DNA from 3 places in the Serratia sp. 121840015-1 genome. Region 2 is predicted to be linked to each of the others. Evidence: predicted binding sites of a transcription regulator. Region 2 holds the regulator's gene; each other region holds the start of a gene.
The links. Region 2 encodes PhoB, which activates phosphate uptake and scavenging genes when phosphate is short. Its sites were predicted from a motif close to CTGTCATAAAACTGNCNNAT; they were not measured.

Region 1: glpT (glycerol-3-phosphate transporter) is a predicted target of PhoB. The motif match lies at 7,667-7,686, and genes of this name have one in related genera.
Region 3: pitA (inorganic phosphate transporter PitA) is a predicted target of PhoB. The motif match lies at 6,387-6,406, and genes of this name have one in related genera.

Annotation. Positions count from the first base shown of each region.
Region 1 is NZ_JBSEYF010000006.1:217,427-227,743, forward strand. Features, by position in the region: gene recQ (ATP-dependent DNA helicase RecQ) at 1-1,486, shown strand, start outside; gene rhtC (threonine export protein RhtC) at 1,499-2,119, shown strand; gene rhtB (homoserine/homoserine lactone efflux protein) at 2,168-2,788, opposite strand; gene pldB (lysophospholipase L2) at 2,936-3,979, shown strand; gene yigL (sugar/pyridoxal phosphate phosphatase YigL) at 3,984-4,781, shown strand; gene glpQ (glycerophosphodiester phosphodiesterase) at 4,998-6,077, opposite strand; gene glpT (glycerol-3-phosphate transporter) at 6,161-7,513, opposite strand; gene glpA (anaerobic glycerol-3-phosphate dehydrogenase subunit A) at 7,878-9,527, shown strand; gene glpB (glycerol-3-phosphate dehydrogenase subunit GlpB) at 9,517-10,317, shown strand, end outside.
Region 2 is NZ_JBSEYF010000003.1:115,607-125,923, forward strand. Features, by position in the region: gene licT (BglG family transcription antiterminator LicT) at 1-66, opposite strand, end outside; gene sbcC (exonuclease subunit SbcC) at 298-3,549, opposite strand; gene sbcD (exonuclease subunit SbcD) at 3,546-4,778, opposite strand; gene phoB (phosphate response regulator transcription factor PhoB) at 4,994-5,683, shown strand; gene phoR (phosphate regulon sensor histidine kinase PhoR) at 5,708-7,024, shown strand; gene ACUXAC_RS16875 (PstS family phosphate ABC transporter substrate-binding protein) at 7,039-8,001, shown strand; gene brnQ (branched-chain amino acid transport system II carrier protein) at 8,487-9,803, shown strand; gene proY (proline-specific permease ProY) at 9,877-10,317, shown strand, end outside.
Region 3 is NZ_JBSEYF010000007.1:178,813-189,129, reverse strand. Features, by position in the region: gene gdhA (NADP-specific glutamate dehydrogenase) at 16-1,359, opposite strand; gene uspA (universal stress protein UspA) at 1,559-1,996, opposite strand; gene ACUXAC_RS23940 (LysR family transcriptional regulator) at 2,264-3,172, opposite strand; gene ACUXAC_RS23935 (SDR family oxidoreductase) at 3,276-4,049, opposite strand; gene uspB (universal stress protein UspB) at 4,471-4,806, shown strand; gene pitA (inorganic phosphate transporter PitA) at 4,879-6,381, opposite strand; gene ACUXAC_RS23920 (NAD(P)/FAD-dependent oxidoreductase) at 6,682-7,881, shown strand; gene add (adenosine deaminase) at 7,910-8,902, opposite strand; gene ACUXAC_RS23910 (nucleoside hydrolase) at 8,912-9,853, opposite strand; gene ACUXAC_RS23905 (Crp/Fnr family transcriptional regulator) at 10,015-10,317, shown strand, end outside.

The sequences.
Region 1 (10,317 bases), on a different contig from region 2:
CAAGATGCTGTACATCGCGCCGGAACGGCTGATGATGGAAAGCTTCCTCAGCCTGCTCGATCACTGTCCGCCGGCGATGCTGGCGGTGGATGAGGCGCACTGTATTTCGCAGTGGGGCCATGACTTCCGGCCGGAATATCGCGCGCTGGGTCAGCTGAAACAGCGCTTCCCGTCGATGCCGGTGATCGCGCTGACCGCCACCGCCGACGAGTCCACCCGCGGCGATATCGTGCGCCTGCTGGCGCTGCAGGACCCGCTGGTGCAGGTCAGCAGCTTCGACCGGCCGAACATCCGCTACACGCTGGTGGAAAAATTCAAACCGCTCGATCAGCTGTGGCGCTTCGTGCAGGATCAGCGCGGCAAGAGCGGCATTATCTATTGCAACAGCCGCGCCAAGGTGGAAGACACCGCCGCGCGTCTGCAAAGCCGCGGGCTGAGCGTCGGCGCCTACCACGCCGGGCTGGACAACGATCGCCGCGCGCAGGTGCAGGAAGCGTTCCAGCGTGACGATTTGCAGGTGGTGGTGGCTACCGTCGCCTTCGGCATGGGCATCAATAAACCCAACGTGCGCTTCGTGGTGCATTTCGACATCCCGCGCAATATCGAATCCTATTATCAGGAGACCGGCCGCGCCGGGCGCGACGGCCTGCCGGCCGAAGCCATCCTGCTGTACGATCCGGCCGACATGGCCTGGCTGCGCCGCTGCCTGGAGGAAAAACCTGCCGGGCAGCAGTTGGACATCGAGCGCCACAAGCTGAACGCCATGGGCGCGTTCGCCGAGGCGCAAACCTGCCGCCGTCTGGTGCTGCTCAACTACTTCGGCGAAGGCAAGCACGAGAACTGCGGCAACTGCGACATCTGCCTCGATCCGCCCAAGCGCTACGACGGGCTGGAGGACGCGCGCAAGGCGCTGTCCTGCGTGTACCGCGTCGGCCAGCGCTTCGGCCTCGGGTACATCGTGGAAGTGCTGCGCGGCTCCAACAACCAACGCATTCGCGAATACGGCCACGATAAGCTGCCGGTGTACGGCATCGGCCGCGATCAAACCACTGAACACTGGACCAGCGTGCTGCGTCAGCTGATCCACCTGGGCTTTATCACCCAGAACATCGCCATGCACTCGGCGCTGCAATTGACCGAGGCGGCGCGTCCGGTGTTGCGCGGCGAGGTGGCGCTGCAGCTGGCGGTGCCGCGCATCCAGAGCCTGAAGTCGCGCAGCAGCGCCAACCAGAAATCCTACGGCGGCAATTACGATCGCAAGCTGTTCGCCAAGCTGCGCAAACTGCGCAAATCGATCGCCGACGAAGAAAACATTCCGCCTTACGTGGTGTTCAACGACGCCACGCTGCTGGAAATGGCCGAACAGATGCCGATCAAGGCCGGCGATCTGCTGAGCGTCAACGGCGTCGGCCAGCGCAAACTGGAGCGTTTCGGCGCGCCCTTTATGGCGATGATCCGCGACCATCTCGACAATGACGAAGACTAAGGGCGATAAATCATGCTGATGCTGTTTCTCACCGTGGCGCTGGTACATCTGATTGCGCTGATGAGCCCGGGGCCGGACTTCTTTTTCGTGTCGCAAACCGCCGCCAGCCGCTCGCGCCGCGAGGCGATGATGGGCGTGGTCGGCATTTCGCTCGGCATCGTGGTGTGGGCCGGCGTGGCCTTGATGGGGCTGCACCTGATCCTGCAGAAAATGGCCTGGCTGCATCAGATCATCATGGTCGGCGGCGGCATTTACCTGTGCTGGATGGGGTGGCAGCTGCTGCGTTCCGCGCGGGCGCAGCAAGCGCAGCCGGCGGCGGAGACTCAGGTGGCGTTGCCGAAGGCCGGGCGCAGCTTTATTCGCGGCTTCCTGACCAATCTGTCCAACCCGAAAGCGGTGATCTATTTCGGCAGCGTGTTCTCGCTGTTCGTCGGCGACAGCGTCGGCGCCGGGGCGCGCTGGGGACTGTTCCTGCTGATCGTCGCCGAGACCTTCGTCTGGTTCAGCCTGGTGGCGGTGGTGTTCGCGCTGCCGGCGATGCGCCGCGGCTACCAGCGGTTGGCCAAGTGGATCGACGGGGTGGCGGGCGTGCTGTTCACCGGCTTCGGGTTACACCTGATCTTTACCCGCTGATCGGCAGTGACATGCCCAAGGCCGAGCAGCGATGCCCGGCCTTTTTTGTCAGGCTTTGCGGGCGGTCGCCAGCAGCCCCGCCACCAAAATGAACAGCGAACCGAATACCCGGTTGAGCAGCTGCATCTGGCGCGGCGTTCTCAGCCAGCCGGCGATGCGCGTCGCCAGGGTGGCGTAACCGATCATCACCAGAATATCCACCACCACGGTAGTGACGCCGAGCACCAGATACTGCTCGGCCTGCGGCTGATTGGGCAAGATAAACTGCGGGAACAGCGCGGCGAGGAACACGATGCTTTTCGGGTTGGTCAGGTTGACCAGCACCGCGCGGCGGAACAGACGGCGGCGCGGCATGCTGCCCGCCAGCGCATGCAGATCCAGCGCCCCGGCGGCGCGCCATTGCTGGATGCCGAGCCACACCAGGTAGGCGGCGCCCAGCCATTTCAGCAGCTCGAACGCCAGCAGCGATTGAGAAATCAGCGCGCCGAGGCCGATGCCCACCAGTACGATGTGCGCGCTCAGCCCGACCTGCAGCCCGGCGATCGACGCGGCGGCGCCGCGATAGCCGTGGCTGATGCCGGTGCTCATGGTGTTGATGGCGCCTGAGCCGGGGGACAGGCTGAGGATAAGCGTGGTCAGCAGGTAGGTTAACCACCAGTCCAAGGTCATGGTTCTCGGCTCCCTGAAAGTGTCGTTTTGTGCCACAATGCGCCGAGGCGGCGCCGTTTTTTGTAAGAATTGAATCACAATACGCTAGTATGATTTCTTGTGCCAGCGGTCACATTTTCCGCCGGCCCCACAGGGAAAACGCTCTCGATGACCTCGTTCACTCTCAGCTCCGATGACTGGTTAACGCGTGAAACGCAGTTCGCTGCCTTCGCCACCGGGCCGCTGCTGGACTTCTGGCGGCTACGGGAAGAGGGCGAGTTCAGCGGCGTGGGCGGCGTGCCGATCCGCTTTGTGCGTTTTCGCTCCGCACGACATCAGCGGGTGGTGGTGGTCAGCCCCGGCCGCATCGAAAGCTACGTGAAATACCCCGAGGTGGCCTACGATCTGTTCCACTGCGGTTACGATGTGGTGATCGTCGATCATCGCGGGCAGGGGCGCTCCGGCCGTTTACTGGCGGATACGCACCGCGGTCATGTGGTAAACTTCGCCGACTACGTGGACGATTTCGAGCAGCTTTGGCAGCGCGAGGTCGAATCGTGCGGTTATCGGCAGCGCGTAGCGCTGGCGCATTCGATGGGCGGCGCGATCCTGGCGCAGTTCCTGCAGCGCCGGCCGCAGGCATTCGACGCGGCGGCGTTTTGCGCGCCGATGTTCGGCATCCAGTTGCCGATGCCGGGCTGGCTGGCCGACCGCATCCTCGACTGGGTGGAGACGCGCCCGGCGATCCGCGACTACTACGCGGTGGGCACCGGCCAGTGGCGTCCGTTGCCCTATGTGGTCAACGTGTTGACCCATAGCCGCGAGCGCTATCGGCGCAGCCTGCGCTATTACGCCGATTACCCCGAGCTGCAGGTGGGCGGGCCGACCTACCATTGGGTGCGGGAGAGCATCCGCGCCGGCCGGCAGATTATTGCTCAGGCCGGGGAGATAACAACGCCGCTGTTGCTTTTGCAGGCCGGTGAGGAACGGGTGGTCGACAACCGTTCGCATCAGGCTTTTTGTCAGGCTCTGTCAGACGCGGGGCGCCCTTGCGAAGGGGGGCTCCCGTGGGTTATCAACGGCGCACGCCACGAGATCCTGTTCGAGCGGGACGCGATGCGCGCCGAAGCACTGAACGCAATCCTGCGCTTCTTTGCTCAACACTTAGGCGGCGCGCTGCCGCCGACAACTCCATCAGAGGTTAGAACATAACGCTATGTATCACGTCGTCGCTTCCGATTTAGATGGCACGCTGCTGTCTCCCGACCATACCCTGTCGCCGTACGCCAAAGAAACGCTGAAGTTGCTGACCCAGCGCGGCGTACATTTCGTGTTCGCCACCGGCCGTCACCATATCGACGTGGCGCAGATCCGCGACAGCCTGGAGATCAGCGCCTTTATGATCACCTCCAACGGCGCGCGGGTGCACAACACCGCCGGCGAGTTGATCTTCAGCCATAACCTGGACGGGGATATCGCCCGCGATCTGTACGGCATGCTGCACGACGATCCGGAGATCACCACCAACGTCTACCGCAACGATGACTGGTTCATCAACCGCGAAAGCCCTGAGCAGGAAGAGTTCTTCCAGGAGTCGGTGTTCAAATATCAGCTGTTCGAGCCGGGCCTACTGGAAACCGACGGCGTCTGTAAGGTCTACTTCACCTGCGAAAATCACGAGCGGCTGCTGCAGGTGGAAGACGCCATCAACGCGCGCTGGGGCGATCGGGTCAACGTCAGCTTCTCGTTCCCGACCTGCCTGGAAGTGATGGCGGGCGGCGTGTCGAAAGGGCATGCGCTGGAAGAAGTGGCCAAGATCATCGGCTATACGCTGCAAGAGTGCATCGCCTTCGGCGACGGCATGAACGATCTGGAGATGCTGTCGATGGCCGGTAAGGGCTGCATCATGCGCGACGCGCATCAGCGCCTGAAGGATATGCTGCCGGAGCTGGAAGTGATCGGCTCCAACGTCGATAACGCGGTGCCGCACTACCTGCGCAAGATGTTCCTCTGAAATCACCCGGCCGTTTCTCTGAAATAACAAGGGCGCCTTGCGGCGCCCTTAAAGTCAATGATAAACCGGATGACGTTGCCGAGCTGACAGAGGGCAATATCTAAAAAACAAGGAAAATCAATTTATTGATTTTCGACTGATATCCACAAAGGAGGAAAAACCACGTTTTTTCCTCCTTTGTCAGCAATTCAAGGGCGCCTTGCGGCGCCCTTGGCATTACTTGTGCTGGCCCTGCTTCTGCAGGAACTGCACGCCCTTGTCCGGGAAGTCGGTGAACACGCCGTCGACGCCGGCCTGGTTGTAAATCACGTCATACAGCTGGTTCACGTCGGTCACGTACTTCGGCAGCGCATCGGCGCGGATGGTGAACGGGTGCACCGCCAGCTTGCTGGCATGCGCTTCTTTCACCATGTCGGTCAGCACGATGTGGCCCGGCTTGGATTGATCCGCGACCACCAGCATGTGGTAGTCCGGCCCGATGCCGTCGGCATACTGAGCGATTTTCTTCATCGCGCCCGGCTTGAACATCCAGTCGTAGTCGTATTCTACCCACTTGCCGTCGGCTTTCTGCTCGTAGGTTTCCTGCCAGTCGTTATAGGCGATCAGCTGCACCAGCTTCAGATCCATGCCCAGCTTCGGCTCCAGCTCGTTCTTGATGCGTTTGAGCTCGTTGGCGTCGAAGCACTGCAGGTAGACGTTATCGTTCTTGCCGGTGTAACCGTACTGCTTGAGCACCGCCAGCACTTTGCTGGAGATGTCTTTGCCTTCCTGTTTGTGGAACCACGGCGCCTTGATTTCAGGGTAGATGCCGATGTTTTTGCCGGTCGAATGGTTCAGACCCTGCACGAACTCGATCTCTTCCTGGAAGGTGTGTACGCGGAAGTCGGATTTGCCCATCGGGAAGCGGCCAGGATAACCCTGTACCTTCTTGCCGTTTTCGATTTCAAAGCCTTCGGTGAACTTCAGCGATTTGATCTCCGCCAGCGTAAAGTCGATGGCGTAGTAGCGGCCGTCTTTGCGCGCGCGGTCCGGGAAGCGTTCGGCGACGTCGGTGACGCGATCGAGATAATGGTCGTGCAGCACCACCAGCTCGTTGTCCTTGGTCATCACCAGATCTTGTTCGAGGTAATCGGCGCCCTGGGCGTAGGCCATCGCTTTCGCCGGCAGGGTGTGTTCCGGCAGGTAGCCGCTGGCGCCACGGTGGGCGATCACCACTTTGTCCGCCGCCTGTGCGGCGCTGACCATCGAGGTGGCGAGAATGATCCCTGTCAGCAGGGCTTTGACTTGAGTCCGCATTCCGTTTTTCTCCGTGTTGTTGGGGGCAGGGTAGTAAAAAGGCCGCAGGGCGGCCTTTAAATCATGCAAAAGTCGTGTGACGCTTAACCGCGCTTGGCGGCGATTTCCGCGTGGTGTTTCTTTTCGTTCAGCATGGTCAGCAGCAGCAGGATAACCGCCAGCACGCCGCCGCCGATCATCACCATGAAGCCGCCGTCCCAACCGAAGAAGTCCACGGTGTAACCGACGATGGCGCTGGCTGCAACCGAGCCGCCCAGGTAACCGAACAGGCCGGTGAAGCCCGCGGCGGTGCCGGCGGCTTTCTTCGGCGCCAGCTCCAGCGCGTGCAGGCCGATCAGCATCACCGGGCCGTAGATCAGGAAGCCGATGACCAGCATACAGATCATGTCCACGGTCGGGTTACCGGCCGGGTTCATCCAGAACACCACGGTGGCGATGGTCACCAGCGTCATGAAGAACACACCGGTGGCGCCGCGGTTGCCTTTGAACACTTTGTCCGACATCCAGCCGCACAGCAGGGTGCCCGGGATACCGGCGTATTCATACAGGAAGTAGGCCCAGGACGACTTGTCCAGCGCGAAGTGTTTCACTTCTTTCAGGTAGGTCGGCGACCAGTCCAGAATGCCGTAACGCAGCAGATAGACGAATACGTTGGCGACCGCGATGTACCACAGCAGCTTGTTCGGCAGAATGTACTGCATGAAGATCTGCTTGGCGGTCAGCTCTTCTTCGTCTTTTTCGCTGTAGTCGTCCGGATAGTCGTTTTTGTACTCTTCAATCGGCGGCAGGCCGCAGGATTGCGGGGTGTCGCGCATCAGGGCGAAGGCGATCAGGGCCACCAGGATGGCGCCGAAGGCCGGCATGTACAGCGCCGCGTGCCAGTCGTTGAACCAGGCCATACCCAGCAGGAACAGCAGCGGCGGCAGGCCGCCACCCACGTTGTGGGCGCAGTTCCAGATGGAAACGATGCCGCCGCGTTCTTTCTGCGACCACCAGTGCACCATGGTGCGGCCGCACGGCGGCCAACCCATGCCCTGGAACCAGCCGCACAGGAACAGCAGGACGAACATGATGGCGATGCTGGAGGTGGCCCACGGCACGAAGCCCATGAACAACATCACCGCCGCCGCCAGGATCAGGCCGGCAGGCAGGAACACCCGCGGGTTGGAACGGTCGGAGACCGAACCCATGATGAATTTGGAGAAGCCGTAGGCAATGGAGATGCCCGACAGCGCGAAGCCGAGGTCACCGCGGCTGAAGCCTTGTTCGATCAGGTAAGGCATGGCCAGGGTGAAGTTCTTACGCACCAGATAGTAAGCGGCGTAACCGAAGAAGATCCCCAGGAAAATTTGCCAGCGCAGCTTACGGTAGAGCGGGTCTACCTTATCGCTCGGCACACGGGCGGTGTGTGCGGCCGGCTTAAAAATACTCAACATGAGCGCCTCCGATGGCTTTATCTGTTATCACATCAATATGACCTTTTACGTTCATTTGATGATTGAGCGGATATCGAATGTGGTGTTTTTGTGTTCCATAACGAGCGCCATTGTCATCAAATACGCCTGGTGTCGCTGTGACGAATGGCGCAATTGTTACACTTTCATGAAACCACGGCGGATTTTGAGCGATTCGTTAACGTTATGAAATAGAAAAACGTCCAAAAATCGTGATTATGATCACATTGATGGTTTTTTGTGGACATTTTTATTTCGTTTCATGTTCGTTATTGTTCCTTATCAAACAAAGACCCTAATAACCGTGGCTCAATAGGCTCATAACTACCGATCCTGAGGGAGCGACATGAGCAGCTATTTTGACGGCGGCGAAACGGATGTGATCATCATCGGCGGCGGCGCCACCGGTGCAGGCATCGCCCGCGACTGTGCGCGGCGCGGCTTGCGCTGCATCTTGCTGGAGCGCCACGACATCGCCACCGGCGCCACCGGCCGCAACCACGGTTTACTGCACAGCGGCGCGCGCTATGCGGTGACCGACGGCGAGTCGGCGCGCGAGTGCATCGAAGAGAACCGCATCCTGAAACGCATTGCCCACCACTGCATCGAGCGCACCGATGGGCTGTTCATCACCTTGCCGCAGGACTCGCTGGACTATCAGCAACAGTTTATCGACGCCTGTCGCCAGGCCGACATCGACGCTGAAGCTATCGACCCGCAGCTGGCGCTGCGCCTGGAGCCGGCGGCCAACCCGACGCTGATCGGCGCGGTGCGGGTGCCGGACGGCACCGTCGATCCCTTCCGGTTGACCGCCGCCAACATGCTGGACGCGCGTGAACACGGCGCGCAGATCCTGACCTACCACCAGGTGGTGGGGCTGCTGCGCAGCGGCGACCGGGTGACGGGCGTGCGCGTTTACGACCATCAGAATCAGCGGCGTTATGAGCTGCATGCGCCGGTGGTGGTCAACGCCGCCGGCATCTGGGGCCAGCAGATCGCCGAATACGCCGACTTGCGCATCCGCATGTTCCCGGCCAAAGGGGCGCTGCTGATCCTCGGCCACCGCATCAACAACATGGTGATCAACCGCTGTCGCAAACCGGCGGATGCCGACATCCTGGTGCCGGGCGACACCATCTCGCTGATCGGCACCACCTCGACCCATATCGATTACGACCAAATTGACAACATGCTGGTGACCCCGCAGGAGGTGGACATTCTGATCCGCGAGGGAGCGCTGCTGGCGCCCACCCTGGCGCAGACCCGCATTCTGCGCGCCTATGCCGGGGTGCGGCCGCTGGTGGCCAGCGACGACGATCCCAGCGGGCGCAACGTCAGCCGCGGCATCGTGCTGCTCGATCACGCCGCTCGCGACGGGCTGGAAGGGTTTATCACCATCACCGGCGGCAAGCTGATGACCTACCGCCTGATGGCGGAGTGGGCCACTGACAAGGTGTGCGAAAAGCTTGGCGTAAACCGCCCGTGCACCACCGCGCAGGACGCGTTGCCCGGCTCCCGCCAGTCGGCGGAGGAAACGGTGCGCAGCGTGGTTTCTCTGCCCGCCAGCATTCGCGGCTCGGCAATTTACCGCCACGGCGATCGCGCCAGCCAGGTGCCGGCGGCCGATCGGCTCGACACCAGCCTGGTGTGCGAATGCGAGGCGGTGACCGCCGGGGAAGTGCGCTATGCGGTCAACTCGCTGACCGTCAATAACCTGGTGGATCTGCGCCGCCGCACCCGCGTCGGCATGGGCACCTGCCAGGGGGAACTCTGCGCCTGCCGCGCCGCCGGGCTGCTGACGCGCTTCAAGGTCAGCACGCCGCAGCAGTCCATCGCGCAGCTGTCGCAGTTCCTCAACGAACGGTGGAAAGGCGTACGGCCGATCGCCTGGGGCGATGCGCTGCGTGAGAGTGAATTTACCAGCTGGGTTTACCAGGGGTTATGCGGGCTTGAGGCCCAGGCCGACAAGGAGCAGGAGGCGGATGATGCGATTTGACGTAGTGGTGATTGGCGGCGGCCTGGCCGGCCTGAGCTGCGCCATTGCCGTAGCCGAACAGGGCAAGCGCTGCGCGGTGGTCAGTTCCGGCCAGAGCGCGCTCTACTTCTCCTCCGGCTCGCTCGATCTGCTGGCGAGATTGCCGGACGGCACGCCGGTCGAGATGCCGCTGGCGGCGTTACCCCAGTTGGCGCAGCAGGCGCCGCAGCATCCGTATGCCCTGATCGGGCCCGGCCGGGTGGCGGCGCTGTCCGCCGCCGCGCAGCGGCTGCTGGAGCGCTGCGGGCTGAACCTGCAGGGCGAGGGCGCCAATAACCATCTGCGTATTACGCCGCTAGGCACGCGCCGCGCCACCTGGCTCAGCCCGCAGGCGATCCCGACGCTGCCGCTGACCGGCCAACTGCCGTGGCGGCGTATTGCAGTGATCGGCATCGAGGGGTTCCTCGACTTCCAGCCGCAGATGGCCGCTGACTCTCTGAGCCGGGAGCTCGGCGTAGAGACGGAGGTAGCCTATCTGCACATGCCGGCGCTGGACAGATTGCGCAATAACCCCAGCGAGTTCCGCGCGGTGAACATCGCCCGGGTGCTGGATTTGATGGAAAGCCTGCCGCCGATGGCCGAGGAGCTGCGGCGGTTGGCGGGCGAGGCCGACGCGCTCTTCCTGCCGGCCTGTTTGGGCATGGAGGACGACGCGTCGCTGGCGGTGCTGCAGGATGCGGTCGGCAAACCGATCCGGCTGCTGCCGACGCTGCCGCCTTCGGTGCCCGGCATGCGCTTGCATCAGGCACTG
Region 2 (10,317 bases):
CGTCTCTTCCTGACGGTCGTCCAGCGTAATCACCACGTTATTATTGAGTATTTTAGCGATTTTCATGGTCTTTCCCGGTGTTTCAGCATCCTGAAAACGAAAAAACCTGACGCCCGGAAGCGATCCCGGGCGTCAGGTTTTGCCTGTATTTTATGTTTCTGTCCTGCGGCCTGAGCGGCGGAGGGGATACAGTAACAATCCTGTTATGCCTGCATAATAACCCGTGCTCGCCGCGGCTCAACGCTTTTCACCGCGGAGTGCCGCCGCGGTCACACTTCTGTGCCGCGCACGGCGGGATCATTCCAGCCTGAAGTGCGCCTCCAGCCGGCTGACGCCGAGCCCGTTGACCTTTTTCACTTTGATCTGCACCGGAATGCGCTCTTTCATCGCCTCGACGTGGCTGATCACGCCAATGGTTTTACCGGAAGCATTCAGGCTGTCCAGCGCGTCCAGCGCGGTATCGAGGGTTTCGGCGTCCAGCGTGCCGAAGCCTTCGTCGAGGAACAGCGAGTCGATGCTGGTTTTGTGGCTGACCAGATCGGACAACGCCAGCGCCAGCGCCAGGCTGACCAGGAAGCTCTCGCCGCCGGACAGGGTACGGGTATCGCGCAGCGCGTCGGCCTGCCAGGTGTCCACCACCTGCAGCTCCAACGCGTCGCTGGTTTTGCGCTGCAGCAGGTAGCGCCCGTGCAGCCGGCCGAGCTGAAGGTTGGCCAGATAAACCAGATGATCGAGCGTCAGCCCCTGCGCGAAGCGGCGGAACTTGTCGCCTTCTTTCGAGCCGATCAGCTGGTTGAGGTAGCTCCAGTCGTCGTAGTCTTGCTGGCTGCGGGCGATTTGCTCGAACAGCGCCTGTTGATTGAGACGGCGGGCGGCGTCGCTTTCCAGCTGGTTGCGCAGCTCGCCCTGGCTCAGCTGCAGCGCCTTCAACTGCTGTGCCAGCTCGGCCAACGATTGGGTGAGTGCGTCGAGATCCGCGTTGGCTTCATCCACCCCTTCCGGGCGGTTCTGCCGATGCTGCTCCAGCGTTTGCGTTGCCTGAGCCAGCAGGGCCGCAGCCTCTACCTGCCGCTGCTGCAGCTGCTCTTTGCGCTGCTGCAATTCGCGGCGCAGGGCGTCGTCCAGGAGCGCGGCGGCGAAGGCAGTTTCATCGGCGAATTCGCTGTCGGCCAGCGCCTGCTGCCATTGCTGCTCCGCCTGCTGCAGCCGTTCCTGCATTTGGGTGTGCTGTTGTTGCAACCCGGCCTGCTGGCCGGCCAGGCGCTCGCGCAGTTCCTGCGCCTTTTGCCACTGCTCGGCGGCCTGCAAGCTGGCCTGTTCACAGGCGGTTTGTTTGGCGCGCAGCTGTTCCCGCACCTCGGCGACTCGCTGTTCGCCGAACAGCGCCAGCCGCTGCGCGCGCCGCTCGGCGAGGGTCTTCTCGCCTTCCTGCCAGCGTTGAAGCAGGTCTTGCTGCTGTTGCAGGCTGTCGGCGTGGGTTTTCTGCAGCAGCGTAAAGCGCTCTTCGAGCAGCGCCAGCTGTTGCTGCGCCTGCTGCTGCTGCGTTTGCAGAGCGGCGAGCGCGTCTTTTGCCTGTTGCACCGCCTGCGCCGCCTGTTCATGCTGCTGCAGCGCGTGCTGCCCGCGCCGCTCTTCGTCGTCGCAGCCGCTCAGCCAGGCGCTGAGTTGCTCGCCCTCCGCCAGGGTAAAGTCGAATGCCAGCGGCGCGCTGAGCTGCTGCCATTGCTGCTGTTGGGCAGCCAGCTGCTGCTCATCCTGCGCGATAGCCTGCTGCTGGCGTTGTTGCTGCTCTTGCAGGCCTTCACAGCGGGTGCGCAGCTCGGTGCCCTGGGTTTGCAGTTTCTCGGCGAGGGTGCGCATCTCAACCAAGCGTTGTTCCGTCGCCGAAGGCTGCACGGCCTGATATTGCTCCACCGCCGGATGGCTGGTGGAGCCGCACAGCGGGCAGGGTGCGCCGCTCTGCAACAGGGCGCGCTCCGCTTCCAGGCTGACGATGCGTTTTTCCAGCTCGTGGATCCGCTCCACTTCCTGCAGCTGCGCCTTGTGCTGTTTGAATTGCTGACGCGCGTTCTCCAGCTGGTGTTGCAGCCCGGCGAGCTGCGTTTGCCGCTCGGCGTGCTCTGCCTGTTGCCGGGCCAGACGCTCGCGGGTCTGACGGTAAAGGGAAGCGAGCGTGAATAACTGCTGGCGCGTCGGGCGCAGATCCGCCAGGGCGCTCAGGCGCTGGCGCAGCGGGGCCAGCGGGGTTTGCGCCTCCAGCGCCTGCTGCCGTTGCCGTTGAGCGGCCAGCGCTTCGGTCAGCGCGTTCAACTGCTGCTGATGCTGTGCGGCCTGCGCCGTCAGTTGGCTGCGCTGGGCGGTGAGCTGCTCCAGTGCGGTCTGCTGCTGGGCGCACTGCTGCGCGGCGGCATCGCCGGCCTGTCGCCGCTCGGCCTGCGTCGATTGCAGTTGGGCGATCTGATGGTCGAGCGGGGCGACCTGGTCATCGATCAGCTGTTGCTGCTGCCGCATATGCTCGGCATGGGCTTGCTGCGCCAGACGGGCCTTTTCCACCGCCTGCTGCAGCGGCGCCAGCTGTGCCGAGTGCTGCTCCTGTTGCTGCGTCAGCTGGGCTGCCTGCTGTTGTATCGTCTGCAGCTCGACGCGGCAGCGATCGCGTTCGCCGCGCAGCGGCCGCAATTTCTCGGCCGGTTCGCTCAGCGCCAGCCGCTGCAGCTGCGGGGCGGCCTCGGCCTGCTCGCGCTGGGCGGTTTCCAGCCGCCGTTGCCCCTCGTTTTGCTGTTGCTGGAGGCGCTGCCATTGCTGCAACCAGCTCAGCGCCTGTTGCTGTTGCTGGGTTTGCTTGCCGAGAGCGCTTTCCTGCGCGCTCAGCGCCGTCAGCCGTTCAGTCAGGGAGTGGCGCTGTTCATCGCTCAGCAGCTCGATGCCGCTGGCGCGCTGGTGCAACGCATCCAGGTCGGTTTTGGCCTGCTTGTGGGATTCGAACACCTGTTCGGACAGCCGCCCGTAGATTTCGGTGCCGGTCAGCTCTTCCAACAGCTCGGCGCGATCGTTGGCGTCGGCGTTGAGGAACGCGGCGAACTGCCCCTGAGACAGCATCATCGATTTGGTGAAGCGGCCGAAGTCCAGCCCGGTGATGGCGGCGGTGATCTCCAGCTTATCGCGCACTTTATCCGCCAGGATCTTGCCGTCCTCGCGCCGCGCCAGTTCGACCTTCGGCGCCTGCAGATTGCCGTCCGGCGCGTTTTTGGCGCGGCGCTGGCTCCAGAAGGCGCGATAGCCGACGCCCTTGACCTCGAATTCGACCTCCGCCAGCGATTCGGCGGTGTGGCGGGTCATCAGTTCATTCTGGCTCGGCGTGACGTTGAGACGCGGCGTCTGGTGGTACAGCGCCAGGCAGATGGCGTCCAGCAGGGTGGTTTTGCCCGCGCCGGTCGGGCCGGTAATGGCGAACAGGCCGTTGCTGGCGAACGGCTCGGCGGTGAAGTCAATTTTCCACTCGCCCTGCAGCGAGTTGAGGTTTTTTAACCGCAGGCTGAGGATCTTCATGGGTGGGTCTCCTCAGGATTGTGCTGCACCGCATCGACCACCTGGCGGAACAGTTGATGCATCCGCCGTTGGCGCGCTTCGGGCATGTCGGCCTCCTGCGCCAGGCGCCGTTCGAACACCTCGTTGACGCTCAGCTCGTTCAGCGTTTCCTTGTCCTGCTGCGCGATCGCCTGGCGGCGTTGCTCCTTGCTGCGCCGCAGCAGCACCACTTCCACCGGCAGCTCATCCGCCATCAGCTGGATACGGCGCTGGATATCGCTGAGGTAGTCCTGCGTCGCCACTTCGATATCCAGCCACACCGGCAGCTCGCCGGCATAGTCGGCAAATTGCTGCAGCTGCCGTTCGATCTCGGCCAGATCGCCTTTGATCAGCTGCATGGGCTGGAACTGCGGGATCGTTAACGCTTCTACCTGCTGCAGGGCACCGTCGGTGAAATCCACTAGGAAGACGCTTTTGGCTTTGCCCAGTTCATCGAAGCTGAGCGGAATCGGTGAGCCGCTATAGCGAATATGTTCCGACTTGGCGACGTTCTGCGCGCGGTGAATGTGGCCCAGCGCGATGTAATCGGCAGGGGGGAAGGCCTGCGCCGGGAAGGCGTCCAGGGTGCCGATATAGATGTCGCGCACCGAGTCGGAGGTGGTGACGCCGACGGTGGTCAGGTGGCCGGTGGCGACGATCGGCAGCGGCAGGCCCAGCTGCTCGCGGCGTTCGCAGGCCGCCTGATACAGCGCTTGGTAATGTTCGGCAATGGCTTCCTGCAGCGCCTGCTGTTTCTGCGCGCCGGATTCGCCGGCGCGGCTGGTGAGCAGATCGCGCGGCCGCAGAAAAGGAATGGCGCACAGCACGGCGCCCGGCTGGCCGTCGCGCCGGTTAAGCACCACGATCTGCTGCTCAAGGGAGCCCTGCGCACTCGCGATCACCGTGGTGTTCAGGCAAGAGAGCAGTTCCCGCGATTCGTTCAGCGTCGCTACCGAGTCGTGGTTGCCGCCCAACACCACCAGTTGGCAGCCGGTGCGCTGCAGTTCCACCACGAAGCGGTTGTACAGCTCGCGGGCGTAGCTGGGCGGCGAGCCGGTATCGAATAGGTCCCCGGCGACGATCAGCGCATCCACCTGCTGCTGCTCGATCTGTTCGATCAGCCAGTTCAGAAAAGCCTGGTGCTCGGCGGCGCGGCTTTTGGTGAAAAAGTACTGGCCAAGATGCCAGTCAGAGGTGTGGATCAGGCGCATGACACTCCCGGATGCAAAGGTAATGGCGATGATTATAAAGGCCGCGGCGGCGCCTGTCCCGGCGCAATGGCGACGACTACGGAATGATTTTTCTTTGCACCGGGAAATAATCGCTATGCTTACTGCCTATAACAGCCGCTTTTTTTCATAAAAGTGTCACAAAACTGACGCATAATGGCGCCCGCAAAGTCGCTAACACATTGGCAGGATTGACGATGGCAAGACGCATACTGGTGGTGGAAGACGAAGCGCCGATCCGTGAGATGGTGTGCTTTGTGTTGGAACAGAATGGTTACCAACCGTTGGAAGCCGAGGATTATGACAGCGCCGTGACGCGCCTGTCTGAGCCGTTCCCTGATTTGGTGTTGCTCGACTGGATGTTGCCCGGCGGTTCCGGCATTCAGTTTATCAAACATATGAAGCGCGAAGCGCTGACCCGCGATATTCCGGTCATGATGCTGACCGCGCGCGGCGAAGAGGAAGACCGCGTGCGCGGCCTGGAAGTGGGGGCGGATGATTATATCACCAAGCCGTTCTCGCCCAAGGAGCTGGTGGCGCGCATCAAGGCGGTCATGCGCCGCATTTCACCGATGGCGGTGGAAGAAGTGATTGAAATGCAAGGGCTGAGCCTGGATCCGTCCTCCCACCGCGTGATGGCTAACGATCAGGCGTTGGACATGGGGCCGACCGAGTTCAAGCTGCTGCACTTCTTTATGACCCACCCAGAGCGGGTTTATAGCCGTGAGCAGTTGCTTAATCACGTCTGGGGCACTAACGTTTATGTGGAAGACCGTACCGTTGACGTGCATATCCGTCGGCTCCGCAAGGCGTTAGAAACCAGTGGGCATGATAAAATGGTTCAAACCGTTCGGGGCACCGGCTACCGGTTCTCAACGCGCTACTGATCGCGCCGCGCTGGAGAATATGTCGTGTTAGAACGTCTGTCGTGGAAGAGGCTGGCTCTGGAGCTGGCTCTTTTTTGTCTGCCCGCCTTACTGCTGGGGCTGATTTTCGGTTATCTGCCCTGGTTCCTGCTGGCCTCCGCGCTGGCTGCGCTGGTGTGGAATTTCTACAACCAGCTCAAACTTTCCCATTGGCTGTGGATCGACCGCAGCATGACGCCGCCGCCCGGCCGCTGGAGCTGGGAGCCGCTGTTCTATGGCCTGTATCAGATGCAGCAGCGCAATCGCCGCCGCCGGCGTGAGCTGGCGCTGCTGATCAAGCGCTTTCGCAGCGGGGCCGAATCGCTGCCTGATGCGGTGGTGATGACCACCGTCGAAGGCAATATCTTCTGGTGTAATGGGCTGGCGCAGCATCTGCTCGGCTTTCGCTGGCCGGAAGACAACGGCCAGCACATCCTCAACCTGCTGCGCTATCCGGAATTCAGCCACTACCTGCAACAGCAGGAGTTCTCGCGCCCGCTGACGCTGCAGCTGAACAATGAACACTACGTCGAATTCCGCGTAATGCCTTACTCCGAAGGGCAGCTGCTGATGGTGGCGCGCGACGTCACCCAGATGCGCCAGCTGGAGGGCGCGCGGCGCAACTTCTTCGCCAACGTCAGCCATGAGCTGCGCACGCCGCTGACGGTGCTGCAGGGCTACCTGGAGATGATGGGCGATGAAGAGCAGGACGGCTCGCTGCGCAGCAAGGCACTCAGCACCATGCAAGAGCAGACTCGCCGGATGGACGGGCTGGTCAAGCAGCTGCTGACGCTGTCGCGCATTGAGGCGGCGCCCAATGTCGACATGAACGAGCGGGTAGATATCCCGCTGATGCTGCGGGTGTTGCAGCGCGAGGCGCAGTCGCTGAGCGGTGGCAATCACGAGATCACCTTCCGGGTTAACGAACAGCTCAACGTGTTCGGTAATGAAGACCAGTTGCGCAGCGCGGTGTCTAACCTGGTGTACAACGCGGTCAACCACACGCCGAAGGGCACCCATATCGAAGTGAGCTGGCAGCAGACGGCGCACGGCGCGCAGTTCCAGGTCAGCGATAACGGGCCGGGCATCGCCGCCGAACACCTTCCGCGCCTGACCGAGCGTTTTTACCGCGTCGACAAGGCACGTTCGCGCCAAACCGGCGGCAGCGGGCTGGGGCTGGCGATCGTCAAACACGCGCTCAGCCATCACGACGCGCGGCTGGAGATCCTCAGCGAGCCGGGGATCGGCACGCGCTTTATCTTTACCTTACCCAACCGGTTGATTGTTCCCGCCGCTTTATCAGAGAATGCGGTGAAAAATTAACGCGAGACACCGGTATGACCCGAATAACCCGAGGGCTGTTGCTTTGCCTGGCGCTGCTGGCCGGACGCGGCGCGCTGGCGCAGCCCGATGGCATGTTGGCGGGCAACCTGTCCAGCGTCGGCTCCGACACCCTGGCGAATCTGATGGCGTTGTGGGCGCAGGATTTCAGCCGGCATTACCCCAACGTTAACCTGCAGATCCAGGCCGCCGGCTCGTCGACCGCGCCGACCGCGTTGGCGGCGGGCGCCGCGCAGCTGGGCCCGATGAGCCGGCCGATGAAGGCGGCTGAGGTTTCGGCGTTCGAACACCGTTACGGCTATGCGCCGCTGGCGGTGCCGGTGGCGGTGGATGCGCTGGTGGTGTTGGTGCATCAGGACAACCCGCTGCGTGGCCTCAATCTGCAGCAGCTCGATCGCATTTTCTCCGCCACCCGGCGCTGCGGTGAGAGCAAACCGCTGACGCGCTGGGGCGAGCTGGGGCTCAGCGGCGATTGGGCGACGCGCTCGCTGCAGCGCTTCGGCCGCAACTCGGCTTCGGGCACCTACGGCTATTTCAAACTGCGCGCGCTGTGCGGCGGCGATTTTATGCCGCGCGTCAATGAGCTGCCCGGCTCGGCCTCGGTGGTGCAGGCGGTGGCCGGTTCGCTCAACGGCATCGGCTATGCCAGCATCGGCTTTCGCGCCAGCGGCGTGCGGCTGCTGCCGTTGGCGGAGTCGGGAGAGGACTATGTCGCACCTACCGCCGCCAACGTGCGCAACGATCGCTACCCGCTGTCGCGCTATCTCTATATCTACATCAACAAAGCCCCCAATCAACCGCTCGAGCCGCTGACCGCCGCGTTCCTCGACCGCGTGCTGTCGACCGCAGGGCAGAGCCTGGTCAATCACGACGGCTATCTGCCGCTGCCGCCGGCCGCCCTGCAGAAGACCCGCCAGGCGCTCGGCTTGCAGCCGCTCGCGTCGGCTACGGTGCAATAAGCGGCAAAAAGCGGCGTAATTTTCGCCTTTTTTCACGGCCAAACGGAGCTTATGCCACGCGAAAACCGGGCATTTATTGGCGTTTTCGCGCGGTAAAGTGATATATGCTTCACGTTTCGTGAATCTGTTGTTCAAAAATGATACAAATCATGTAGTGTATATTTATTGATAGCCAATATGATCGACTGGTGGCAAAAGTTTATATGGTCGATAGCTCTGCTTTTCGCCGTGCGCCTTGCCTTGAAGCGCTATAAACGTTTACCTTAGCCTTCGTTGTCGGATTAAACCTCCATTTTTATAACTCCTAAAATTTTGCCCATCTTCATGAGCGGCCACTTTCGAATAGGGACATAAACGCCGGATCTATTGCGTTTAGGGTGCTTATTTGGCGCTGCAACGATCGGGCATGCCGGCAACCGGGTGGGGCGTCACGCCACCACGCTATCGGACACTATTTTTCATTTGAACAGGCAACACGACATCGTATGAGTCATCGTTTAACGTCAAAAGATATCCTGGCACTGGGCTTTATGACCTTTGCCTTATTCGTCGGGGCCGGGAACATCATCTTCCCGCCGATGGTCGGCTTGCAGTCCGGTGAACACGTCTGGACCGCGGCGCTGGGCTTCCTGATCACCGCCGTCGGTCTGCCGGTCATCACCGTCATCGCGCTGGCGCGCGTCGGCGGCGGCATCGACGCCCTCAGCTCACCGATCGGCCGTGGCGCCGGCCTGCTGCTGGCGACCGTCTGCTACCTGGCCGTCGGCCCGCTGTTCGCCACGCCGCGTACCGCCACCGTGTCCTTTGAAGTGGGTATCGCCCCGCTGACCGGCGACGGCGCCATGCCGCTGTTCATCTACAGCCTGGTGTACTTCGCGCTGGTGATCGGCATCTCCCTGTATCCGGGCCGCTTGCTCGACACCGTCGGCCACGTGCTGGCACCGCTGAAGATAGTGGCGCTGGCCGTATTGGGCATCGCCGCGTTGCTGTGGCCTGCCGGCGCGCCGATCCCGGCGACGGCGGCTTACCAGAGCGTGCCTTTCTCCTCCGGCTTCGTTAACGGCTATCTGACCATGGATACGCTGGGTGCGCTGGTATTCGGCATCGTTATCGTCAACGCGGCGCGCTCGCGCGGCGTGAAAGACGCCGGTCTGTTGACCCGTTACACCATTCTGGCCGGTTTGATCGCCGGCGTGGGCCTGACGCTGGTTTACCTGAGCCTGTTCAAGCTGGGCTCCGGCAGCGGCGCGCTGGTGCCTGACGCCACCAACGGTGCGGTGATCCTGCACGCTTACGTTCAGAACACCTTCGGCGGCCTGGGCAGCTTCTTCCTGGCGGCGCTGATCTTCATCGCCTGTATGGTGACCGCAGTCGGCCTGACCTGCGCCTGCGCCGAGTTCTTCGCGCAATACCTGCCGTTCTCGTACAAGACGCTGGTATTTATCCTGGGCCTGTTCTCGATGGTGGTGTCCAACCTCGGCCTGAGCCACCTGATCCAGATCTCCATTCCGGTGCTGACCGCGATTTATCCGCCGTGCATCGTGCTGGTGGTGCTGAGCTTCACCCTGCGTTGGTGGCACAGCGCGCCGCGCATCATCGCGCCGGTGATGCTTGTCAGCCTGTTGTTTGGTATCCTTGACGCGGTGAAAGCCTCCAGTTTCCAGCAGCTGCTGCCGGCCTGGACCACTCACCTGCCGCTGGCGGAGCAGGGGTTGGCATGGTTGCCGCCTTCGCTGCTGATGCTGGTGCTGGTCGCGATTTATGATCGGGTGTGCACGCGTTCCCAAGTGACCGCGCACTGATAATTCCCCGGCTTAATCCAGGGCCACGGACATGTCCGTGGCTTTTTTACGTTTAAAACTATGGGTCATCTTCATGCAACAACAGTCACCCACCACTGCCCCCGACAATAAGCTGAAACGCGGCCTCAGTACGCGTCATATCCGCTTTATGGCGCTGGGATCGGCCATCGGCACCGGGTTGTTCTACGGCTCGGCGGACGCCATCAAAATGGCCGGCCCGAGCGTGCTGCTGGCTTACCTGATCGGCGGCATCGTGGCCTTTATCATCATGCGCGCCCTGGGGGAGATGTCGGTCAACAACCCGCAGGCCAGCTCGTTTTCCCGCTACGCGCAGGACTACCTCGGCCCGATGGCGGGTTACATCACCGGCTGGACCTACTGCTTTGAAATCCTGATCGTCGCCATCGCCGACGTGACCGCCTTCGGCATCTATATGGGGGTCTGGTTCCCGGAAGTGCCGCACTGGATCTGGGTGCTGAGCGTGGTGCTGATCATCGGCGCCATCAACCTGATG
Region 3 (10,317 bases), on a different contig from region 2:
CACCTTTAAGGCGGATTACAGCACGCCCTGCGCCAGCATGGCGTCCGCGACCTTGACGAAACCGGCGATATTCGCGCCGTGCACGTAGTGGGTTTGCTTGCCTTCGCCGCCGTATTCCACGCAGGCGTGGTGAATATCGGCCATGATATGTTGTAAACGTACATCCACTTTCTCTGCCCGCCAGCCGATGCGCGCGGCGTTTTGCGCCATCTCCAGCCCCGAGGTGGCGACGCCGCCGGCGTTGGCCGCCTTGCCCGGCGCGAACAGCACGCCGGCGTCGAGGAAGGCGTCGGTGGCCTGGATGGTGGTCGGCATGTTGGCGCCTTCCGCGACCGCCTTCACTCCGTTGCGGATCAGCGTTTGCGCCGCCTCGAGATCCAGTTCGTTCTGGGTGGCGCACGGCAGGGCGATATCCACCGGCACGTTCCACGGCTGCTGGCCCGCCAGATACGTCAGGCCGCGTTCGCGGGCGTAGTCCGCCACCCGGCCGTAGCGTTGGTTTTTGATCTCCGCCAGGTGCGCCAGCTTCTCGGTGGTGAAGCCGTCTTCGTCCACCAGGGTGCCGCCGGAATCCGACACGGTGATCACGCGCGCGTCCAGCTCCAGCGCTTTCTCGATGGTGTACTGCGCCACGTTGCCGGAGCCGGACACCGCCACCCGCATGCCCTCAAAGCCCAGGCCGTGGCGCTGCAGCATGGCGTCGGTGAAGTACACCAGGCCATAGCCGGTCGCCTCGGGGCGGATCAGGCTGCCGCCGAAGGAGAGGCCCTTGCCGGTAAACACGCAGGCGGTATTGTTGGACAGTTTTTTCATCATGCCGGCCATAAAGCCGACTTCGCGGCCGCCGACGCCGATATCGCCGGCCGGCACGTCGGTGTCCGGGCCCAGATGACGATACAGCTCGGTCATCAGCGCCTGGCAGAAGCGCATGATCTCGCCCTGGCTTTTGCCCTTCGGATCGAAATCGGAGCCGCCTTTGCCGCCGCCCATCGGCAGGGTGGTCAACGCGTTCTTGAAGGTCTGCTCAAAACCGAGGAACTTCAGGATCGACAGGTTCACCGACGGGTGGAAGCGCATGCCGCCCTTGTAGGGACCGATAGCCGAGTTGAATTGTACGCGGAAGGCGCGGTTGACCTGCACCTGGCCGCGATCGTCCACCCAGCTGACGCGGAACTGAATGACGCGCTCGGGCTCCACCAGGCGCTCCAACAGCGCCTGTTCGCGATAGTGCGGGTTGCGTTCGATAAACGGCCACAGCGAGGTGAATACTTCGCGCACCGCCTGCAAATATTCCGGCTGGTGGGGGTTATGGCGTTGTAACGAGGACAGGAAAGACTCTACCGATACGGCATATTCCATGGATAACTCCTTTTCGCATTAAATTTCCCCCGCTATTTCTTATAGATATGGGTATAGGCGATGCCCGGGGGAGGATGTTGTGTCTTTAGCGACTATATCATCGGAGGGCGGTTGATTATCAAGCGATTAATCGGCGTGGCGGCATGAAAAACGCCCGCAGGGCGCGGGCGTTGGGCAGTTAAGTTAGCGAGTGCTTACTTTATTCGTCTTCTTCATCGCGCAGCGGCACGATCAGCATATCGATGTGCACGGTATTGATCAGCTGGCGAGCGGAAGACATCAGCTTGCTCCAGAAGTCCTGGTGGTGGCCGCACAGCACCAGGTCCATGTCGTATTTCTTGATGGCATCGACCAATACCTGCGCCAGATCGCCGCTGCCGCTCAGGGTCTCGGTGATCGGGTAGCTGGCGTTCTGCGACAGCTCGGTCAGCGCCTGATGGGTTTCCTCGGAGATGCGTTTTTGCATGTCGCCGAGATTGACGTCGATCAGGCCGGTATAGAGGTCGGAATAGTTGACATCGACGTGGATCAGAGAAACTTTAGCGTTGTACGGCCGCGCCATCGAGACGGCTTTTTCTACCAGGATTTTGCTTTCCGGGGATAGGTCCACCGCGATCAGTATGTGTTTGTAAGCCATAAGAATACTCCTTCCATAAACATGCCGATTAAAAAGGGTTAGCAGGCGTTCCGTTTACCCGCCTGGCGCTTTTGGTTCCATAGTATCATTCGGATAACGCAATGATATGTTGGGGCGATCACACTGCGCCGCATCGAAAATCTCTCCGCCCGATACCTTTCGTTGTACACCCGCGCGGCGTAAAAGCCTATGAATTATGCGGATGCTGACGGTCTGACCGCTTGAATTATAAGCGTTATTAAACAAAGTATAGCGCTAAATGTGCAATCAGCGCTCCAGATGTGGCTGCAGCAGGCTTTCAAACCACTCATGAAACACCGCCAGGCGGCGCGATCGCTGGCGGCGGTGGGGGTAGATCAGGGCGATCGGCATGGAGGCGGCGCGGTAACCGGGCAGGACTTCAACCAGTTCACCGGCGTCGAGCAGGTGTTGCACGTCGTAGCGCGGGATCTGCATCAGCCCCAGCCCGGCGCGGCAGCAGGCGATATAGCTTTCGGCGTTGTTGACCACCACCCGGCTGGGCAGTTCGAGCCGTTGCGTATGGCCGTCGCCGGCCTGGTATTCCCAGGGGGATTCGCGGCCGGTTTTGGGCGAGGCGTAGCCGATGCTCCAGTGTCCCTCGACGAGATCGCCGGGCTGGCGCGGATGGCCGAATTCGCCCAGGTAAGCGGGGCTGGCGCAGTTGATCAGCGCGATATGGCCGAGCGGGCGCATCACCAGGCTGCTGTCGTGCAGATCGCCGACGCGCACCGCGCAGTCGACCCCTTCCTGCACCAGATCGATGGCGCGATCGGCGGAGCCGAGCACCAGCTGCAGATGAGGGTGGCGCCGCAGCAGGCCGGGCAGCGCCGGCGCGATCAGCCGGCGGGCGATGCGGCTCGGCACGTCGACGCTGAGCCGGCCGGAGGCCTGGCGCTGGCTGGCCTGAAACGACTGATCGATGTCTTCCACCTCGGCCAGCAGCGGGCGCAGCCGCTCGAGCAGCTGTTCGCCGTCGGCGGTCAGCCGCACCTGCCGCGTGGTGCGGTGCAGCAGGCGCACGCCCAGCTGCGTTTCCAGCTGTTGCACGGCGGCGGACACCGAGGCGCGCGGCACCTCCAGCGCATGGGCCGCCCGGATAAAGCTGCCCATTTCCGCCACCTGGACGAATACGCGGTATTGATTGAATCTGTCCATCTCGTTGACCTGCTGTTCCTTGGCGCCGTTTCTGACAGAGAGTGTAGCCGCATGGCGCGGTTGCGCGCGAGCAGGTGCGGGGGCATCTGTGCCCCCGTCGAACTTATTTGGTGGTGTAGCCGCCGTTGATCAGGATGGTTTGGCCGGTTACCCACCAGCCGTCGCTGACCAGGTGGCGGATGAACGGCACCACGTCTTCGATATCGGTCAGGCCGGTTTTGCTGAACGGCGACAGCGCCGCTGCCGTCTTGTGGTAGGCCACGGCGTCCGCACCCTCCGCCGGGTAGAAGAACGGGGTGTCCATCGGGCCGGGGCCGACCGCCGTCACGGAGATACCGCGTTCGCCAAACTCCTTGGCGGCGGCGCGGGTGAAGTGTTCCACCGGCGCTTTGGTGCCGGCGTAAGCGGCGTAAAACGGCGTGAAGGCGCCGAGCAGCGAGGTGACCAGCGTGCAGATTTTACCGTTGTCGTTGAGGTGTTTGCCCGCCTCTTTCAGGAAGAAGAACGCGGTTTTGGCGTTGACCGCCGTCATCTCGTCGTACTCGGCTTCGCTGATGTCGACCATCGGCTTTTTCAGCACTTTGCCGACGGTATTGATGGCGATATCCGGCTTGCCGACGGCGGCGACCGCATCGGCGAACAGCTTTTCGACCGCGCCTGCGGTGGTGAGATCGGCCTGTAGCGCGACGCCTTGCGCCCCGGCGGCCTGAATGGCGGCGACGGTTTTTTCCGCTTCGGCTTGGGAAGCGGCGCTGTTGTAGTGGATCACCACCGCTTTGGCGCCTTGTTCAGCCAAATCGCGTGCGATCAGCCCGCCGAGGTTTTTGGCGCCGCCGGCGATGAGGACGGTTTTTCCCTTGATTGAATGGTTTGCCATAACAGTTTCCTTGGATGAACGTAACGGAAACCTGAGTCTAGCCAGCGTGGGGGGAAAGATCAGCGGCGTGGAGCGGGATAGACTATCCAGAAAAACCGACCAATCACTGCCGTTAGCCCGCCCCGGCGGAGGGCATTTCGGCGCGGGGCGGTAAATTTTATCCACTGATCAGGCCAGTTTGCGTTTCATTAACCTACAATGATGGATATGGGCCTCATCATTTCCCCTCTGAGTGGAACCACGCTGTGCAAATCTCTCTGTGCGGTGCGGTAACGTCTCCGGAGGCGGTGGGTTATGGGCGTGGCCCGTGCAGGCAAAAAAGGGGATGAGAGCGGTAAGCTCCAGCAGAGTATCGGGTAATGAGGTAGGGCGGTTGGACCCGGCGGATGGCCGCGGATAACAACGCCTTGAGGGGGCAATCATGATCAGTACCGTCGCGCTGTTTTGGGCCTTATGTGTGGTGTGTGTGGTAAACATGGTGCGGTATTACTCTTCTCTGCGCGCGCTGCTGGTGGTATTGCGCGGCTGTGACCCGCTGCTGTACCAATACGTTGACGGCGGCGGTTTCTTCACCGCCCACGGGCAACCCAGCAAGCAGCTGAGGCTGGTGCGCTATATCTTTGCGCAACGCTATGTCGAGCACCACGATCCGGAGTTTATTCGCCGCTGCGAGCGGGTGCGCGGGCAGTTTATGCTGACCTCGGCCCTGTGCGGTCTGGTGGTCATCAGCCTGATAGCGCTGATGATTTGGTATTAATGCCTTCCTGTTTCCCTTGATGCAGGCAAAAAAAGGCGGCCTTTCGGCCGCCTTTCTCATGATGCTTATCGCTTAGATCAGCTTCAACGCGACCCAATACAGCGCACCGGAAAGCAGAATCGAGATTGGCAGGGTCAGTACCCAGGCCAACAGGATGTTCTTCACGGTTTTGCTCTGCACGCCGCCGCCGTCCACGATCATCGTCCCGGCAACCGCCGAAGAGAGGACGTGGGTGGTGGAGACCGGCATGCCGGTATAGCTCGCCACGCCGATCGACAGCGCTGCGGTCATCTGGGCCGACACGCCCTGGGCGTAGGTCATGCCTTTCTTGCCGATCTTCTCGCCGATGGTGGTGGCCACGCGTTTCCAGCCCACCATGGTGCCGAGCGACAGCGCCAGCGCGACGGCGACGATGATCCACATCGGCGCGTACTCGACGGTCTGCAGCAGATCCTGACGCAGGTTCTTCAGGAAGCGCTGGTCGGCGGATGAGGTTTCCGGCAGCTTGGCGACTTTATCCGCCGTGTCGGTCACGCACATCAGCAGGCGGCGCAGGTGGCTGCGCTGCTCAACCGTCAGCTGATCGTAGCTTTGCAGGTTGGTCAGCATGCCCTGAGCCAGCTCGATCGCCGGCATGGCGCGCGAACTGTCGCAGTGGAACTCGGCCGGCTTGTTCGGCGCAGCTTCATCATCCGGGCTTGGCACCAGCGGCGTCAGCGACACCGCATGCGACAGCGCGTCGCCGTGCTGCTGGTAATATTGCTGCAGGTGGGTCACGGCATCACGCGTACGGGTGATGTCATAGCCGGTTGCATTCATATTGACCACGAAGCCGGCCGGCGCAACGCCGATCAGCACCAGCATGATAAGGCCGATGCCTTTCTGGCCGTCGTTGGCGCCGTGCGAGAAGCTGACGCCAATCGCCGACAGGATCAGCGCGATACGGGTCCAGAACGGCGGCTTGCGTTTGCCGTCGACCTTTTCACGTTCCGCAGGGGTCATGTGGATACGCTGGCGTTTCTTGGTGCCACTCCAATAGCGGCGCAAGGCGAACACCATCACTCCCGCCACCATCATGCCGACCAGCGGCGAGAACAGCAGAGAAAGGAAAATACCAATCATTTTCGGGACGTTAAGCGCATCCACCACCGAAGTGTGGGTCATCAGGGCGTTGGTTAAACCGACACCGATGATTGCGCCTATCAGCGTATGGGAACTGGAGGCCGGCAGACCGAAATACCAGGTGCCGAGGTTCCAGATGATTGCCGCCAACAGCATGGAGAAGACCATGGCTAATCCGTGTGCTGAACTGACGTTCAACAACAGATCGGTAGGCAGCAAATGGACGATGGCGTAAGCAACACTCAAACCGCCGAGCATTACGCCAAGAAAGTTGAACAAACCTGCCATCACGACCGCAAGTTGCGAGCGCATGGCGCGGGTATAAATAACTGTAGCGACCGCATTGGCCGTATCATGAAAACCGTTGATGGCTTCATAAAACAACACGAACAACAATGCGAGAATTAACATCAGGCCGGTATGGAAATCCAGGCCAGCGAACAAATGCAGCATAAGCGTTACGCCAGTTTGTGGACATGAACGCCGCGCATTATCAGTGACAACCGGGGCCGGGGAAAAGGAAAATATGACGTTTTTTTGATTTGGACATGACGAAATGATGGCGTGTCTATAACAAAAATATGGAATATCAACGCGTTATTCTCCTCTGACCTCTGTAATATTTTCTTACTATGGCGTTGGCGGCGCCGGGGCTTTACAATCTGCCGCCGTGAATTTGGCGGTGACCGGCGGCGAAACGGCGTAATATGGCGCTCTTTTGTCGCGATTGTGGTTTTGATAAGTGAGGCTCAGGTGGAACAGTTTGATGTCGTAGTGATTGGGGCGGGCGCCGCCGGCATGTTTTGCGCCGCGCAGGCGGGGCAACTCGGTTGCCGCGTGTTGCTGCTCGACAACGGCAAAAAACCGGGCCGCAAGATCCTGATGTCCGGCGGCGGGCGCTGCAACTTCACCAATATGTACGCCGAGCCGGCGGCCTATCTGTCGAACAACCCGCACTTCTGCAAGTCGGCGTTGGCGCGCTACACCCAGTGGGACTTCATCGATCTGATCAACCGCTACGGCATCGCCTACCATGAAAAAACGCTGGGGCAGCTGTTCTGCGACGACTCGGCGCAGCAGGTGGTGGATCTGTTGGTCAAAGAGTGCGAGCTGGGCCAGGTGACGATGCGCCTGCGCAGCGAAGTGCTGGGCGTGGAGAAAACCGAACATGGCTACACGCTGGCGCTGAATGGTGAAAAAGTAAGTGCTCGCTCACTTGTGGTGGCCAGTGGCGGTTTGTCCATGCCGGGGCTGGGCGCTTCGCCATTCGGTTACAAGCTGGCGGAGCAGTTCGGCCTCAAGGTGCTGCCGACGCGCGCCGGGCTGGTGCCTTTTACCCTGCATAAGCCGCTGCTGGAGCATGTGCAGACGCTGTCCGGCGTCTCGTTGCCGACGGTGATCACTGCCGAGAACGGCGTCAGCTTCCGTGAAAGCATCCTGTTCACCCATCGCGGCCTGTCCGGCCCGGCGGTGTTGCAGCTGTCCAGCTACTGGCAGCCGGGTGAGTATGTGAGCGTTAACTTACTTCCTGAGCTGGATCTGGCGGCCTTCCTGGATGACCAGCGCCGCCAGCATCCGAATCAAAGCCTGAAAAACACCCTGGCGTTGCACTTGCCGAAGCGGCTGGTGGAATGCTTGCAAACGTTGGGACAACTGCCGGAGGCCACGCTGAAGCAGCTGAATGCGCCGCAGCAGGCGGCGCTGGTGGATCTGTTGCAGAACTGGCGCGTGCAGCCGAACGGCACCGAAGGCTATCGCACGGCGGAAGTAACGCTCGGCGGCGTCGACACCAACGAACTTTCCTCCAAGACGATGGAAGCCCACAAGGCGCCGGGGCTCTATTTTATCGGTGAAGTGGTGGACGTGACCGGGTGGTTGGGCGGCTACAACTTCCAGTGGGCCTGGAGCTCGGCCTGGGCCTGCGCCCAGGCGTTGGCGGCGCAGGGGCGTTAAAACCCGCTCAGCCTTGAAACGTACCGGGTCACATTGGCCCGGCCTTGAGCTGATTCATTAATTTAATTTTAGTATCGCCGTCGAGAAAACTCGCTTCCAACGCCTGTCGGTTGCTGCGGTTAAAATCGTCATCCTGCCAGCCGAAGGCGTCATGCAACAGCTGGTACTCTTTGTTCAGCGTGGTATCGGCGACGGTGCGCGCATCGGTATTCACGTTCAGCCGCACTCCCATCCTTTTCAGCCGGTCTATCGGGTGACTGTCGATGCTGTCGAACAGATTGCAGACGAGATTGCAGCTGGGGCAGATCTCGAGCAGGACGCCGGTGGCTACCAGGCGCTCGATAAGCGCAGCATCCTCGATGCTCCTGACGCCGTGGCCGATGCGCGACACCTGCAGCCTATCCAGCGTTTCCCGTACGCTGTCGGCGCCCTTCGCCTCACCGGCGTGGGCGATGACGTTGCCGCCGGCTTCGCGCACCGCCCGAAAGGCCGCTATGTGATTGGCCAGCGGGTAACGCGCTTCGTCGGCGGCCAAATCCAGCGCCACCACGCCGCTTCCCTGATAATCGATAACCAGTTTCGCCGTTTGCAGGCTGGCGGCCGCATCGAAATGCCGCAGCGTGCACAGGATAAGCCCGGCGGCGATACCGTAAGCCCGCGAGGCGTTATGCATGGCCGCCAGCACCGTCTCGACCACCGCTTCACCGCCTAACCCCAGCCGGGTATGCAGCAGCGGCGCGAAGCGCAGCTCGGCATAGATGACATTATCCGCCGCCAACTGCGCGAATAAGTCCTCGACGGCCAGCGTTATCGCCTGGCTTGTCTGCAATAGATCTATTTGCGGCGCTATCTTGCTTAGAAAGTCCCCCAGATCGGCGCATCGTTTCGGCGCGATAAATTGCCGATTAAAGGCCGCTCTGGTTATTTGCGGGTCGATCTTTTTGACATAGTGGTAGCTTAAACAGGTATCCAAATGGACGTGTAATTCCACTTTCTTCAATTTTCTTGGAGCGAATTTCATACGGGCCACTTATTTCATTAACGGCTGAGATAACAACGAAAACAGTTTTTCTTTAAACAGGCCGGGTTTAATGCGGGTGATCACGCGGGCATTGGCCGGTTCGCCGGTCAGATGGGTGGAATCAATGACGTAATGGCCGTAAGACCTTTCACTTTTATATTCTACCCAGGAATACGCCTCCAGACTGGTTTCGACGATATCCGGGTAGAGCGCCACCGCCATGGTGGTCGGATCGGGCAAATCAAAGCCTTTACGCTCTGTGCGCCCGGCGTTGAACGCCATCAGCGTGCGGTTGCAGCGCACGGCAAAGCGCCCCAGTTCGCCGAGATGATGCAATCGTTCAATATCGTCCTCGCCAATAAACGCTTCTCCCATCCCGATCTCCCAACCGACGAGGGTGAGGGGCAGCCCGGCATTCAACACCAGATGGGCGGCCTCAGCGTCGGCGTAGAAGTTAAATTCGGCCAGCGGGGTAATATTGCCCGGCGTCAGCCCGGAACCGCCCATGACATAAACCCTTTTCACTTGTTCGGCCAGCGCGGGCGCTTTTAGCACCGCCATCGCGAGATTGGTCAGCGGCCCGAGGGTGACGATTTCCAGCTCGCCATTGAGCCGTGCGGCGCAGTCGATGATGGCGTCTATGGCATGAATGGGTGCGGCGGTCAGCTGCGGGTCGGGCAAGGCCATGTCGCCCATGCCGTCTTCGCCGTGAATGTGGTGCGAGTGATAGCGCGTGCGGAACAGCGGTTTCGCCATGCCGGCGTATACCGGAGGGGCATAGGTTCCCGCTTTTTCCACGCAGATAAGCGCATTTTTGACGCATTGTTCAAGCGGGCAGTTGCCTGCGACCGTGGTGATCGCTTCCACCCTCACGTCAGGCTCGCGCAACGCCATCAGCAGGGCGACGGCATCGTCGGAGGCGGTATCGGTATCTATCAAAATATGTCGCATGGCACTCTCCTTGGGTGGGGGCTGCGGAGAAAATACCCAGACGGCCCGAGGCAAAAAAGGTCAGATGTCCTGTTTCGTTCTGAAGTGCGCCGGCTATTCTGGGCGCAGCCGAAAAGATAGGATGCAAGACGTTAACGGATAAACCCTGGGAGTGAATCGCCGTGAAAACTGTCGGTGACAGCAAGCTGAAAGAAGCGTTTATCGAAGCTCACGATCTGCGAACGGCGCTTTCGCCCCCGCTGCTGGCCGCTTTGCGCCTGGTCAGGGTCGAGGCCGGTGAATACCTGGTGACGCAAAGCGATCGGTTGACCCACCTGTTTTTTCTCGTGCAGGGAAAATTGCAGGTTGATAATTACGATGTGAACGGCATGCACATCGTCTTTTCCTTCGAAACGGATTTCTCCGTGATAGGCGATCTGGAGCTGTTCTCCCAGGCGCAGCGGGCGGTGTTCAGCACCGTTCAG